DNA from 2 places in the Serratia marcescens subsp. marcescens ATCC 13880 genome. Region 1 is predicted to be linked to the other one. Evidence: riboswitches for the same ligand, from Rfam matches in the RefSeq annotation. Region 1 holds a riboswitch; the other holds the start of a gene.
What was found. Region 1 has a riboswitch for thiamine pyrophosphate ahead of J0F90_RS15580 (TenA family protein). Riboswitches for the same ligand answer to the same signal wherever they lie in the genome.
Positions count from the first base shown of each region.

Region 2: it holds a riboswitch for thiamine pyrophosphate, as region 1 does, so the genes downstream of both, thiC (phosphomethylpyrimidine synthase ThiC) here and J0F90_RS15580 (TenA family protein) in region 1, are expected to answer to the same signal.

Region 1 is NZ_CP071238.1:3,250,933-3,258,247, reverse strand. Features, by position in the region: gene opgB (phosphatidylglycerol--membrane-oligosaccharide glycerophosphotransferase) at 1-911, opposite strand, end outside; gene J0F90_RS15600 (transporter substrate-binding domain-containing protein) at 1,196-1,936, shown strand; gene J0F90_RS15595 (ABC transporter substrate-binding protein) at 1,937-2,872, opposite strand; gene J0F90_RS15590 (ABC transporter permease) at 2,908-3,675, opposite strand; gene J0F90_RS15585 (ABC transporter ATP-binding protein) at 3,672-4,412, opposite strand; gene J0F90_RS15580 (TenA family protein) at 4,409-5,092, opposite strand; TPP riboswitch at 5,155-5,257, opposite strand; gene J0F90_RS15575 (LLM class flavin-dependent oxidoreductase) at 5,407-6,429, shown strand; gene J0F90_RS15570 (SDR family NAD(P)-dependent oxidoreductase) at 6,443-7,177, shown strand; gene J0F90_RS15565 (GlxA family transcriptional regulator) at 7,304-7,315, shown strand, end outside.
Region 2 is NZ_CP071238.1:294,281-301,595, forward strand. Features, by position in the region: gene J0F90_RS01355 (HesA/MoeB/ThiF family protein) at 1-106, opposite strand, end outside; gene thiE (thiamine phosphate synthase) at 99-749, opposite strand; gene thiC (phosphomethylpyrimidine synthase ThiC) at 742-2,685, opposite strand; TPP riboswitch at 2,800-2,924, opposite strand; gene J0F90_RS01370 (Rsd/AlgQ family anti-sigma factor) at 2,964-3,467, opposite strand; gene nudC (NAD(+) diphosphatase) at 3,569-4,336, shown strand; gene hemE (uroporphyrinogen decarboxylase) at 4,375-5,439, shown strand; gene nfi (deoxyribonuclease V) at 5,449-6,135, shown strand; gene J0F90_RS01390 (YjaG family protein) at 6,184-6,774, shown strand; gene hupA (nucleoid-associated protein HU-alpha) at 6,964-7,236, shown strand; gene J0F90_RS01400 (DUF1481 domain-containing protein) at 7,273-7,315, shown strand, end outside.

The DNA of each region.
Region 1 (7,315 bases):
CAGCCCCAGTCGTTTTTGTAGCTCGGATCGGCGACCTGATCGCGCAGCTCTTTGAAGCCGTAAACGTGGTCGAAGCCGTGGGATTTCAGGAAGGTGTCTTTACCGGCGAACGCCAGCTCGGCGCCCTGATAGAAATAGTTGCTGTAGCCGGCGGCCTTCAGCACGTCGCCCAGGCAAACGTTCTCCGGGTAGAAGGTGGAGACCGCGCTGGAGGCGTTGCCGTCGAAGGGCGCGAACAGCGGAATGCCGCACTGTGAGGCGACCATGCCGGCGATGGTGTAGCCGGTGCCCGGCAATTGCTGGGTATTGCTGAAATCGATGCTGCCCGCGCGCAGGGCGTTCAGCTCGTCGGCCAGGCCGGGAAACAGCTCGGTATCGAAGTAGGTGCGTTCCAGGCTCTCGGCATAGATGTACACCAGGTTCGGCCGCTTGCCCTGTACGGTTTTTTTCGGCGCTTTGTAGTAAGTGGTGAAATCGGCGGTATCGCCGACGATCTGGCTCTTGACCAGCAGCGAGATGTCCTGAAATGCCGGGGTGGTGCCGACCGAAAACAGCGCCAGCAGCACGGCGACGATGCTGTAGGCCACGCTGCTGCCTTTGGCTTTGCGGCGCAGCAGGCTGCGGGCCAGCACCGCGAAGATAAGCCCCAACGCCGCCAGCAGGCCGATGAACGGCAGCACGTATTTGCTGATGCCCGCGCCTTTGAGGCTGCTGGTGACGGTGTAAATCACCGCGTCGGTGATGCCGTCGCCGGTAAAGTAGTTGCTGGCGATCAGGATGACGTTCAGCACCAGATAGCTGCCGAGCAGCGTCAGCAAAATGGCGAACCACCAGCGGTTGGCGGCGGCCCGGGTGCGATAAATCAAAATCGACGCCAAAAAGAGAACAAACGAAACGACTGCTAAAACCATCCGCCAAACCTTGTCTGATTGGAAAAAAACGTTGCTGCCCTGGTCTGCGCCGCCGACCGTGCCGCGGCGCGAAAAGTGAAGGGTATAGCCTATTGCCGGCGGCGGAACAACGCGCGATCTCCCGCTACGGCCGACGAACGGCGGCTATTGTACATTTTTATGACAATAGTGTGACGTTAATCACGCCGACGGCGGCCTCGGCGGCGAAAGCTTGCTGGTCGGAGGTTTCGCTCTACGCTTAATGAGCGCCGGACGGTGCGCCCATCAGCCATTCAGGAGGAAGTATGCAGACAATCCCCGCAGCGGTACTCGACGATCTGGCCCCGCAAGGCGTGTTGCGCGCGGCGATCAACTACGGCAATCCGGTGCTGGCGCAGGCCGGGGCCGGCGGTAAACCGCAAGGCGCTTCGGTGGAGCTGGCCGCCGCGCTGGCCCAGGAGCTGGGCGTGGCGCTCGAACTGGTCACCTATGACGCGGCGGGCAAGGTGTTCGCCGACCTGGACAGCGGCGCCTGGAACCTGGCGTTTATGGCTATCGAGCCGGTGCGCGCGGCGCAAATCGCTTTCAGCGAACCCTACGTGATCATCGAGGGGACTTACCTGGTGGCGAACGACGCGCCTTACTTTGAGGCGGCGCAGCTCGACCGGCCGGAGGTGCGCATCGCGGTCGGCCAGGGGGCGGCGTACGATCTGTTTTTATCGCGCACGCTGCAGCAGGCGCAGCTGGTGCGGGCGGCAACCTCCGCCGAGGCGATCGCGCTGTTTTTCGAACGGGGGCTGGAGGCGGCGGCCGGCGTGCGTCAACCGCTGCTGGCCGCCGCGGCCGCCCATCCCGGCTACCGGGTGCTGGACGGGCATTTCACCGCTATCCGCCAGGCGATGGCGGTGCCGCGGCAAAAAACGCAGGGCGCCGCCTACGTGAACGCGTTTATCGAACGCTGCAAGGCCAACGGGCTGGTGAAGGCGGCCTTGCAGCGCAGCGGCCAGGGCGAGGTGACGGTGGCGCCGCCGGCCGCCTCGGCGTGATCAGTTCAGCTCCACCGCGTACTGTTCCACCGGGGTGATTTTCTTGATCAGCTTGTTGTCGAACAGGAACTGTTCGTAAGCCTGGTAGCGGGCGCGATCCAACTTGGCCGGATCGCGCGCGAACAGCGGCAGGCTGGCTTGCCACGCCTGTTTGTTCAGCTCGGTATTCAGCTCCGGGTGCGCCTTGGCGAACGCCAGCCAGGTGTCCTGCGGGTGCGCGTGCAGGTAGTCGCTGCCTTGCTTCAGCGCGGCGAGGAATTTGCGGATTTTCGGCTCGTTCACCGCATCGCGGTTGGCGACGATGATCAGCTCGTCGTAGGCCGGCACGCCGTAATCTTCGACGTTGAACACCACCGGTTCTTTACCCTGCAGCTTCAGCTCCAGCGCTTCGATGTTGCGGTAGCCGCCGATCACCGCATCGACCTGGCCCGCCAGCAGGGCGCTGGTCAGCTGGAAGTTGACGTTGATAAGCTTGATGTCCTGCGGCTTGAGGCGCTCGTGTTCGACCATGGTGGCCAGCGTCGCCTGTTCGATGCCGCTGACCGAGTAACCTACCGTTTTGCCCTTGAGATCCGCCGGCGAGGTGATGTTTTTATCCAGCGCGATCACCGTATTCAGCGGCGTGTTGATCAGCGTGCCGACGCGCATCAACGGCAGACCCTGATCGGCGAAGAAGTGCAACTGTGGTTGATAGGTGATGGCGAGGTCGGCCTGTTTGGCGGCCACCAGCCGCGGCGGCAGCGCCGGATCGGACGGCGGCACGATCTTGACGTCCAGCCCTGCGGCCTTGAAGGCGCCGATCTGCTCGGCCACCATAATCGGCGCGTGATCGGGGTTGATGTACCAGTCGAGCACCAGCGTCAGCTTGTCGGCCGCGCCTGCCTGGCCTGTGAGGGCGGCGCCCAGCAGCAGCCCGCAAACGGTTTGTTTGATCATGGTCGTTCCTTTATCCCTGGTTATGGTTGCAATCATCACTCGTTTTCCGGCGCCCAGGCGATCAGGCGCCGCAGCAGCGCATCCACCGCGGCCCACAGCAGCACGGTCATCAGCACCAAAATAAACAGCGCGGCGAAGCAGACGTCGGTCTGCATGCGCGCGTTGGCGTTCAGCATCACGTAGCCCAGCCCTTCGGCCGAGCCGACCCATTCGCCGATGATGGCACCGATCGGCGCGACCGCGGCGGCCATGCGCAGGCCGGAGCCGAAGGCCGGCAGCGCCGCCATCAGCCGCACGTGCCGCAGCTGCGCCCAGCGCGAAGCGCGCATCGTGCGCGCCAGATCGAGATAGTCGTTGTTGACCCGGCGCAGCCCGTCAAAAAAGGCCGACACCACCGGAAAGAAGATCACCAGCACCGCCATCGCCACCTTGGCGCTCATGCCGAAGCCGAACCACAGCACCAGCAGCGGGGCCAGGGCGAACACCGGTATCGCCTGACTGGTGAGCACCAGCGGCATCAGCCAGCGTTGCAGGCGCGGCGAGAAAATCATGCACAGCGCCAGCGCCGCACCGAGCAACACGCCGAGCACCAGCCCGCTGACGATCTCCGAAGCGGTGACCAGCGTGTGCCAGGCGAGATAGCCGCGCCCGTCCCACAGCGCCTGCGCCACAGCGCCCGGCGTGGGCAGCAGAAAGGCCGGAATGCCGCTTTGCGCCGCCAGCCACCACAGCAGCAGCAGGCCGACGAACACCGTCAGCCCGCGCCGCAGGCGGGTGAGTCCACGCTCTTTGGCGATATTCATTGCGCCGCCCTCACCAGTTGCTGCAGCAGCTCGGCCTGGCTTTTCAGCAGGTCGGCGTCATCCGGCGCGCGCGGCGGTAGCCCGCTGATGCGGTGAGTATCGTCGAGGCCCAGCGGCCAGGGAGACAGCACCAGCAGCCGGTGGCTCAGGCGGCAGGCTTCCATCGGATCGTGGGTGATCAACAGCACGGTATTTTGCGCCAGCAGCTCGGCGGCCAGGCTCTGGATCTCGGCGCGGGTAATGGCGTCCAGCGCGGAAAAAGGTTCGTCCATCAGCACGATCGGCTGGCGTTCGTAGAGCGTGCGGGCGATGGCGGCGCGCTGGCGCATGCCGCCGGACAGCGAGGCGGGCAGGCTGCGGCCATGCGCGGCCAGGCCTACGCGTTCGAGCAGGTGCGCCGTCCACGCCTGATCCGGCGCTTCGCCGCGCAGCCGCGAACCGAGGGCGACGTTCTCTTCAACGGTCAGCCACGGGTAGAGCAGGTCTTTTTGCCCCATGTAGGCGATGCGCCCGGCGATCGGCAGGCCGTCGCTGCCGGTCACCGAGCCAGAGCTGGCCTGCGCCAGGCCGGCGATGATCTTCAGCAGGCTGGTTTTGCCGGCGCCGCTGGCGCCGAGCAGGGCGACGAAGCTGCCGCCGGCGATGTCGAAGCTCAGCCGGTCGAAGACGATTTGCTGACCGAAACGCAGGCTGAGATCCCGCACCTGGATGCCGGGCGGGAGAAGCGGGGAGGTCATGAGGCGTTCAGCCCCATCTGCCAAAATGCCGACTCCAGCTGGGTGGCGGTGGTGAAAATCTGCGCCAGCTCGGTGAAGCGGCCCTGTGCGCCGCGCTGCTGACCAACGGTTTCCAGCAGTTCGATGGCGGCGCGCACGCCGGCCAGATAGCCCTCGTCGCCGTAGTTGCGGATCCAGGAGGCGTAAGGATTGCCCTCCATCTGAGTGGCGGGATCGTGCAGCAGCCGCAGGCCGATTTCGGCATAGCCGGCCACGCAGGGCAGCAGGCCGGCCAGCAGATCGAGGGCGTCGCCTGCATGGCCGATATCCAGCACGTAACGGGTGTAGTTCATGGTTTCCGCCGCTTCCGGCTGGGCGGCGATCTGCGCTTCGTTCAGCCCCCATTCGGCGCAGTAGGCCACGTGCAGCGGCAGTTCGGCGACGATGCCGTTGAGCGAGGCGGTGGCGGCGCGCATCTCCGGCAGAGTGCGCAGCTTGCTGACCAGCAGCGCGTAGGCGCGGGCGAAGTGCAGCAGAAACAGATAGTCCTGGGTCAGGTAGCGGCGAAAAGCGCGTTCAGGCAAGGTGCCGGCGGCCAGCTGCTGCAGAAACGGATGATCGACGTAATCTTGCCAGTGGCTGCCGGCATGGCGGCGCAGCCGGCCGTAAAGACCGCTTTCGAACAGGGTAGTGATGGACATGGGACCTCCTTGAGTCAGTGGAGATCCGGGCACGCTGGGGTATGAACAGGCAACGGGTGATCGCATTGTTGCCTAACCGTCCCTTCGCTGGCATGACCCAGATCAGGTTCAAAGGGTTCGGCTTGCGCCATCTCAGCCCGTAACAGGACACCCCTCGGAGCTGCTTGTTATACGACATTTGTTTTTTGATTACAATCGCCGGGCGGCGCGGCGGCAATCGGTTCGTTTAGTGCGATCGGGGGCGATTTTGCTGGCGCAGAGCGCGCGGTTTTTGTCACTGTAGGCCCATGTTTTGCCTCTGAGGATGATGCCCGATGAAAAAAATTGGTTTTCTCTCGTTTGGCCACTGGTCGCCTTCCGCCCAGTCCGGCACCCGTTCCGCAGCGGATGCGCTGCTGCAGTCCATCGATCTGGCGGTCGCCGCCGAAGATCTGGGGGCGGACGGCGCCTATTTTCGCGTGCACCACTTCGCGCGCCAGCTGGGATCGCCGTTCCCGCTGTTGGCCGCCATCGGCGCCAAAACCCAACGCATCGAGATCGGCACCGGCGTGATCGACATGCGTTATGAAAACCCGCTGTACATGGTGGAGGACGCCGGCGCGGCGGATCTGATCGCCGGCGGGCGGCTGCAGCTCGGCATCAGCCGCGGTTCGCCGGAGCAGGTGATCGACGGCTGGCGTTATTTCGGCTATGCCCCGGCCGACGGCGAGACCGACGCGGACATGGCCCGCCGCCATACCGAAGTGTTCCTGGAAGCGCTGCGCGGTGAAGGGTTCGCCGAACCCAATCCGCAGCCGATGTTCCCGAATCCGCCTGGGCTGCTGCGGCCGGAGCCGTTTTCCGCCGGGCTGCGCGATCGCATCTGGTGGGGCGCCGGTTCGAACGCCACCGCTGTCTGGGCGGCGAAGCTGGGCATGCATCTGCAAAGCTCGACGCTCAAGAATGACGAGACCGGCGAGCCCTTCCACATCCAGCAGGCCAAGCAGATCCGCGCCTATCGCGCCGCCTGGCAAGAGGCGGGCCACCCGCACGAGCCGCGGGTTTCCGTGAGCCGCAGCATCTTCGCGCTGGTGGATCAGCGGGATCGCAACTACTTCGGCGGCGGCGGCAAGGAGGGCGATCAGCTGGGGTATATCGACGCGCAGACCCGGGCGATCTTCGGCCGCAGCTATGCCGCTGAGCCGGATGTGCTGATCGAGCAGCTGGCGCAGGACGAGGCCATCGCCGAAGCGGATACCTTGCTGCTGACCGTGCCTAACCAACTGGGCGTGGATTACAACGCGCACGTCATCGAATCGATTTTAACCCATGTCGCGCCGGCGCTCGGCTGGCGCTAAACGGAGGAGTGGCATGTCACGCATTTTCATTACCGGCTCGGTCGACGGGCTGGGCCGCGCCGCCGCGCAAACGCTGTTGGACGAAGGGCATCAGGTGATCCTGCATGCGCGTGAGCCTGGCCGTTTGGCCGCGGTGCGCGATTTGCTGGATCGGGGCGCGCAGGCGGCGAACGGCGATCTGTCCGATGTGCAGCAGATCCGGCAGCTCGCCGAGCAGGTCAATCGCCTCGGCCGCCCGGACGCGGTGATCCACAATGCCGGCATGTTTACCGGGCCGCAGGTGATGCCGGTGAACGTCATAGCGCCTTATCTGCTGACGGCCCTGATCGAACGCCCCAAGCGTATCGTCTATCTGAGCAGCAGTATGCACTTTGACGGTGTGTCGGAACTGAACGGCGTGGATTGGCTTGGCGGCGCCGCAGGCTCTTATTCGGACAGCAAGCTGTTCGTCACCGCGCTGGCCGCCGCCGTGGCGCGCCTGTGGCCTGACGTGATCAGCAGCGCGGTCGATCCCGGTTGGGTGCCGACCAAAATGGGCGGCGCGGACGCGCCCGACGATCTGGCGCTGGGGCATGTGACGCAGGCGTGGTTGGTGACCAGCGATGAACCGCAGGCCCTGGCGTCCGGCGGCTATTGGCACCACCAGCAGCGGTTTGAACCTCACGCGGCGGTGCACGATGAGGCGTTTCAAACGGCGCTGCTGGCGCAATTGGCGCGCGCCGGCGGGGTGCACCTGCCGCAGGCTTGATGGCCGTTCCTTCCTGGCCCGCCGGTGATTATCGGCGGGCTTTTTTATGCCCGCAGGGTGAACCGACGGGGCTTTTCTTATACAGTGGTCGCCTGGCCTGTTTTGATTGTTATTTATATTATCGCCATGCACTCATTC
Region 2 (7,315 bases), 2.2 Mb from region 1:
CGACGATCAGCACCGTGGCGCGCTTGAGTTTCTCCTGGCCTTCCGGGCCGACGTCCTCCAGCAGCAGTTGGCGGCTGTAGCGCAGGAATTCCTGATCGTTAAGCATCGTTCGGATCCTCGCCTTCGATCAGCCGTAGCAGCTCGGCCGTCGCCGCGCGCCAGTCCGGCGCCTGGGTGATGGCGCTGACCACCGCGACGCTGCCAACGCCGCATGCCAGCACCGCCGGTACGCGATCGATACTGATCCCGCCGATCGCCACCGTCGGGTAATCCGCCAGGCCGGCGATGTGGCGTTTCAACTCCGTCAGCCCCTGCGGCGCCGAAGGCATGTCTTTGGTTTGGGTGGGGAAGATGTGCCCCAGCGCGATGTAGGACGGTTTCACCGCCAGCGCGCGCGCCAGTTCGGCGTCGTCATGGGTGGACACGCCGAGCCGCAACCCGGCGCGGTGAATGGCAGCCAGATCGGTGGTATCAAGATCTTCCTGGCCCAGATGCACGCCGTAGGCGCCGTGCTTGATCGCCAGCCGCCAGTAGTCGTTGATGAACAGCCGCGCCTGATAACGCTGGCCCAGCGCGATGGCGGCGGCGATATCCTCTTCGACCTGCTCGTCAGGCAAATCCTTGATGCGCAGCTGGATGGTGGTGACGCCGGCCTCAAGCAGGCGAGCGATCCATTCCACGCTGTCGACGACCGGGTAGAGCCCCAGTTTGTAGGGCGTCGCCGGGAAGGGGGTCGTGATATCAGTCATTGCTTGTCTCCTCTTGCAGCGTGCCGGCGCTGTGATACAGCTCGCTGCCGCGGGCGCGGAACTCGGCGGACATTTTCTCCATGCCGGTCAGCTGCACTTCGATCGGCTTGGCGACCTCCTGGGCGGCGGCGTAGTCGCGCACCTCCTGCGAAATCTTCATCGAGCAGAATTTCGGCCCGCACATCGAGCAGAAGTGGGCGACCTTGCCGGATTCCTGCGGCAGGGTTTCGTCGTGATAGGCGCGCGCGGTGGCCGGATCGAGCGCCAGATTGAACTGATCTTCCCAGCGGAATTCGAAACGCGCCTTGGACATGGCGTTATCGCGGATCTGCGCGCCCGGATGGCCTTTGGCCAGATCGGCGGCGTGAGCGGCGATCTTGTAGGTGATCAGGCCCTGTTTGACGTCTTCTTTGTTCGGCAGGCCGAGGTGCTCTTTCGGCGTGACGTAACACAGCATGGCGCAGCCGAACCAGCCGATCATTGCCGCGCCGATGCCGGAAGTGAAATGGTCATAGCCCGGGGCGATATCGGTGGTCAGCGGGCCGAGGGTGTAGAACGGCGCTTCGTGGCAGTGTTCCAGCTCTTCGGTCATGTTGCGGCGGATCATCTGCATCGGCACGTGGCCCGGGCCTTCGATCATCACCTGCACGTCGTATTCCCAGGCGATTTTGGTCAGCTCGCCCAGCGTATGCAGCTCGGCGAACTGGGCCTCGTCGTTGGCGTCCTGAATCGAGCCGGGGCGCAGGCCGTCGCCGAGCGACAGCGAAACGTCGTAGGCGGCGCAGATCTCGCAGATTTCGCGGAAGTGCTGATAGAGGAAGTTTTCCTGATGGTGCGACAGACACCATTTGGCCATGATCGAGCCGCCGCGGGACACGATGCCGGTCAGGCGTTTGGCGGTCATCGGCACGTAGCGCAGCAGCACGCCGGCGTGGATGGTGAAATAATCGACCCCTTGTTCCGCCTGTTCCAGCAGCGTATCGCGGAACATCTCCCAGGTGAGGTTTTCCGCCACGCCGTTGACCTTCTCCAGCGCCTGGTAGATCGGCACGGTGCCGATGGGCACCGGGCTGTTGCGCAGGATCCATTCGCGGGTTTCGTGAATATAGCGGCCGGTGGAGAGATCCATCACGGTGTCTGCGCCCCAGCGGGTGGACCACACCAGCTTCTCCACCTCTTCTTCGATCGACGAGGTGACCGCCGAGTTGCCGATATTGGCGTTCACCTTCACCAGGAAATTGCGGCCGATGATCATCGGCTCTGCCTCCGGATGGTTGATGTTGGCGGGAATGATGGCGCGGCCGGCGGCCACTTCCTGGCGCACGAACTCCGGCGTGATGTTGTCCGGCAGGTTGGCGCCCCAGCCCTGGCCCGGATGCTGATGGCGCAGTACTTCGCCGCGAATGCGTTCGCGCCCCATGTTTTCACGGATGGCGATGAACTCCATCTCCGGGGTGACGATACCGGCGCGGGCATAGTGCAGCTGGGTCACGCGCTTGCCCGGCAGCGCTTTGCGCGGCAGCGGCAGATGCTCGAAGCGCAGGTGATCCAGCCCCTCGTCCGCCAGCCGCTGCTGGGTGAAGCCGGAGCTGGCACCGCTGAGCGTCGTGGTATCGCCGCGCGCGTCGATCCAGCCGGCACGCAGTTTGGCCAGGCCGGCGTGCACATCGAGCTTGGCCTGCGGATCGCCGTAGGGGCCGGCGGTGTCATATACCGGGATCGCCTCGTTGGGTTCATACTGCGGGCTATCTTTGCTGCCGCCGACCAGGGTCGGACTGAGCTGAATTTCGCGCATCGGCACCTGGATATCGCGGCGCGAGCCCTGCAGGTAGATGCGGCGTGAGTTTGGGAAAGCCATGCCTTGCAGCGTGTCGATAAACTGCTGGGCGGCTTCGCGTTGCGCTTTACGGGCGCGCGGTGGATTAACGTTAGACATAGCAAGTTCCTACCAGTGTGTTGGGTTGGGAAAGTTGCTTGTCTGGAGCTCGGAGGGAGTAATGATGGTGGCCGATAAGGCAGGGCGCCCGCAAGGGGAAGGCCGTGCCTGTGGCGATAGATTACTCTTGTTCCCTTCGCGGGTATTAACCCGATCAGGTTCCGCGGATCCCGAATTAACGGTCTCAGCCTGGCTGATTCGATGAACAAATCAGGCGCTAGGCACTCCGACAAGATGCCCCCCAGTATAGGAGGGATAAGAAAAAAAACTATAAAATTTTAACGCGCCGGATCCAGTGTCTGGTCCGGCAGCGGTTGCTGCGCGGCTTCCGCTTCCAGTTGGATCAGCTTATCTTCCAGCGCAAAGCGCGCCGCCAGCGTTTCGCCGATATCCGACAAGGCCTGGTGGAATTCCAGACAAACTTCCTGATCGATATCCACTTCGGTATAGCGATCGTGGAACGCCATGATCTGTTCGGTATTGGCCCACAGCTTGGGGTAGATGTTCACCGCCAGCGACATTTTCGGACTGGCTGCGCCTTCCACTTGTTTGATAATTCTGTCATAGATATGAAAATGCCCTGCGGAGAGGTAATCCACCAGGTTGTGGCAAAAGTTCTCCAGCGCTTTTTCATTCAGCGGCGTATGCTTTTCTTTATTCGGTTTGAGGCCTACCAGCGTGCAGTAGGCGACCAGCAACTGCTTGCGGGCCTGAAGCCATTGATCAACTAATTCATTACTACCGCCAACGCGCTGAGTCAGCCTTTCCAAACGGTTGAGCATGTTTGACTCCGTGTAAGTAACAAAAGTAACCGGTAAGTTATTAAAATGTAACAAAGCCGATTTGTAGAGTGCCAGTGAAGCTGAGGTTGTGCAACAACGATATGGAACTTGCATTAACGGGCAATGAAAACGGCTGGTGGATCGTCAGCCATGAAAGCAAACTTTGGTTACCGAACGGTGAATTGCCGTCGGGGACTGCCGCCGCCCTCGGGCTGCAGGGCCATATGGCGCGCGTCATCGGTGAGTGGGAGGGCGCGCCGGTCTGGCTGGTGCGCCAGGCGATGCCGCGGGAGATGGGATCGGTGCGTCAGCTGTTGGATCAGGATCGCGGTCTGTTCCAGCTGGCCGGGCGCGGCGTGCAGCTGGCGGACTTCTACCGCTCCCATCGCTATTGCGGCTACTGCGGCCATGAGATGCACCTCAGCCGCACCGAAAGCGCCTGCCTGTGCGGCCATTGCAAAGAACGCTACTACCCGCAGATCGCGCCCTGCGTGATCGTCGCCATTCGGCGCGAGGATCAGATCCTGCTGGCGCAGCACGTGCGCCATCGCGGCGGCATTCACACGGTGCTGGCCGGCTTCGTCGAAGTGGGCGAAACGCTGGAGCAAGCGGTGGCGCGCGAAGTGATGGAAGAGAGCAATATTGAAATCAAGAACCTGCGCTACGTCACGTCACAACCCTGGCCGTTTCCGCACTCGCTGATGATGGCCTTTATGGCCGATTACCACCAGGGTGAGATTCGCCACGATCCCAAGGAGCTGCTCAATGCCGGCTGGTATCGTTACGACCAACTGCCGCTGTTGCCGCCGCCCGGCACCGTGGCGCGCCGGTTGATTGAGGACACCGTGGCGCTGTGCCGGGCAGAATAATGTACAATGGCCGGCAGATTATTAAGGGAGCCCCATAAATGACTGAGTTGAAGAACGATCGTTACCTGCGCGCGCTGTTGCGCCAGCCGGTGGATGTGACCCCCGTATGGATGATGCGCCAGGCCGGTCGTTATTTACCGGAGTACAAGGCGACTCGCGCCCAGGCCGGTGATTTCATGTCGCTGTGCAAGAACGCGGAGCTGGCCTGTGAGGTTACGCTGCAGCCGCTGCGCCGCTATGCGCTGGACGCCGCCATCCTGTTCTCCGATATTCTCACCATTCCCGACGCCATGGGGCTCGGCCTGTACTTTGAAGCCGGCGAAGGCCCGCGTTTCAGCTCCCCCGTCACCTGCCGCGCCGACGTCGACAAACTGCCGGTGTTCGATCCGGAAGTGGAGCTGGGCTATGTGATGAACGCGGTGCGCACCATTCGCCGCGAGCTGAAGGGCGAAGTGCCGCTGATCGGCTTCTCCGGCAGCCCGTGGACGCTGGCTACCTATATGGTTGAGGGCGGCAGCAGCAAGGCCTTCACCAAGCTGAAGAAGATGATGTATGCCGAACCGGCCACGCTGCACCTGTTGCTGGACAAGCTGGCGGACAGCGTGATCCTGTATCTCAATGCCCAGATCAAGGCCGGCGCGCAGTCGGTGATGGTGTTCGACACCTGGGGCGGCGTGCTGACCGGGCGCGATTACCGCGAGTTCTCGTTGCACTACATGCACAAGATCGTCGATGGCCTGCTGCGTGAAAATGACGGCCGCCGCGTGCCGGTGACGCTGTTTACCAAAGGCGGTGGGCAGTGGTTGGAGGCGATGGCCGCCACCGGCTGCGATGCGCTGGGGCTGGACTGGACCACCGATATCGCCGACGCGCGTCGGCGCGTGGGCGACAAAGTGGCGCTGCAGGGCAATATGGATCCGTCGATGCTTTATGCTTCTCCGGCGCGCATCGCGGACGAAGTGGAGACCATTCTGGCCGGTTTCGGCCACGGCAACGGTCATGTGTTCAACCTGGGCCACGGCATCCATCAGGATGTGCCGCCGGAGCACGCCGGGGCCTTCGTCGAGGCGGTACACGCGCAGTCGGCGAAATACCACCGTTAAGGATCCGATGTGACCGATATGGCGGCTCTGCGCGCCGAACAGCTGCGGCGCGCCGCTGAAGTCATTCGCTACGACGATCTGCCGGCCGAACCGCCGGCGTTCATCGCCGGCGCCGATGTGGGCTTCGAGCAAGAGGGCGCGGTGACGCGCGCCGCCATCGCCATCCTGCGCTATCCGTCGCTGGAGCTGGTGGAGTATCAGGTGGCGCGCATCGCTACCGTCATGCCTTATATCCCGGGTTTCCTGTCGTTTCGCGAATACCCGGCGCTGCTGGCCGCCTGGGCGCAGCTGCGGCAAAAACCGGGGCTGATCTTCGTTGATGGCCACGGCGTTTCACATCCGCGGCGCCTTGGCGTCGCCAGCCATTTCGGCCTGCTGGTCGATGTGCCGACCATCGGCGTGGCCAAGAAGCGCCTGTGCGGCAAATTCGCGCCGCTGGACGCCGCCGTCGGCGCGCTGGCGCCGTTGGAAGATAAGGGTGAACAGCTGGGTTGGGTATGGCGCAGCAAGGCGCGTTGCAACCCGCTGTTCATCTCTACCGGTCACCGCGTGGGCGCCGACAGCGCGCTGGCGTGGGTGCAGCGCTGCATGGCGGGCTACCGTTTGCCGGAGCCGACCCGTTGGGCCGACGCCATCGCTTCGCGCCGTCCGGCGTTTCAGCGGTGGTTGCAGCAGCATCCGGAGGTGTCGCCATGAGCGATTTCGGGTACACTGCGCCGCAGATAACGCGTAAGAGAGTAAAGCATGCTACGTAACCCGATTCATTTACGTCTGGAACGGCTCGAGGGCTGGCAACATTTGACCTTTATGGCCAGTTTGTGCGAGCGTATGTACCCGAATTACCAGATGTTCTGCAAACAGACCGAGTTCGGCGATCCGGCGGTTTATCGCCGCATTCTGGATTTGGTGTGGGAAACGCTGGTGGTGAAGGACGCCAAGGTCAACTTCGACAGCCAGCTCGAGAAGTTGGAAGAGGCGATTCCGTCGGCGGAAGATTACGATCTTTACGGCGTTTACCCGGCAATTGATGCCTGTATCGCATTAGGGGAACTGATCCATTCGCGGCTCGGCGGGGAGACGCTGGAGCACGCCATCGCCATCAGCGAAACATCGATTCGCACCGTGGCGATGTTGGAAATGACCCAAGCCGGTAAGGAAATGACCGACGAAGAGTTGGAAAGTTTGCCTGCGGTAGAGGAAGAATGGGACATTCAATGGGAAATTTTCCGCCTGTTGGACGCCTGTGAAGAGCGCGACATAGACCTGATCAAGGGGCTGCGATCAGACCTGCGGGAGGCGGGGGTCAGCAACATCGGGATAAATTTAGCGCAATAAGGCAACAAAACGTGATTTAACGCCTGATTTGTCATGCCTTAAGGCTTCACATCCGCACCCTGTCTGGTCTACATTTGGGGGGCGTAAAAAAAGTGGCTATCGGTGCGTGTATGCAGGAGAGTGCTGTCAATCGGCATATCCGTCGCACTCGATGCTTTGCAAACGATAAACACACTGTAAGGATAACTTATGAACAAGACTCAACTGATTGATGTAATCGCGGACAAGGCTGACCTTTCCAAAGCACAAGCTAAACTGGCTCTGGAATCCACCCTGGCTGCAATTACTGAGTCTCTGAAAGAAGGTGATGCAGTACAATTGGTTGGCTTCGGTACTTTCAAAGTAAACCATCGTAGCGAGCGCACTGGCCGCAACCCACAGACTGGCAAAGAAATCAAAATCGCAGCAGCCAACGTGCCTGCGTTCGTTTCTGGCAAAGCACTGAAAGACGCCGTTAAATAAGACCGCGCCTCGGTGAAAAGATTAAACAGGGGGGCGATGGCGCCCCTTTTGTTTACTCGTCGGGCGCTCATGGCCGTTG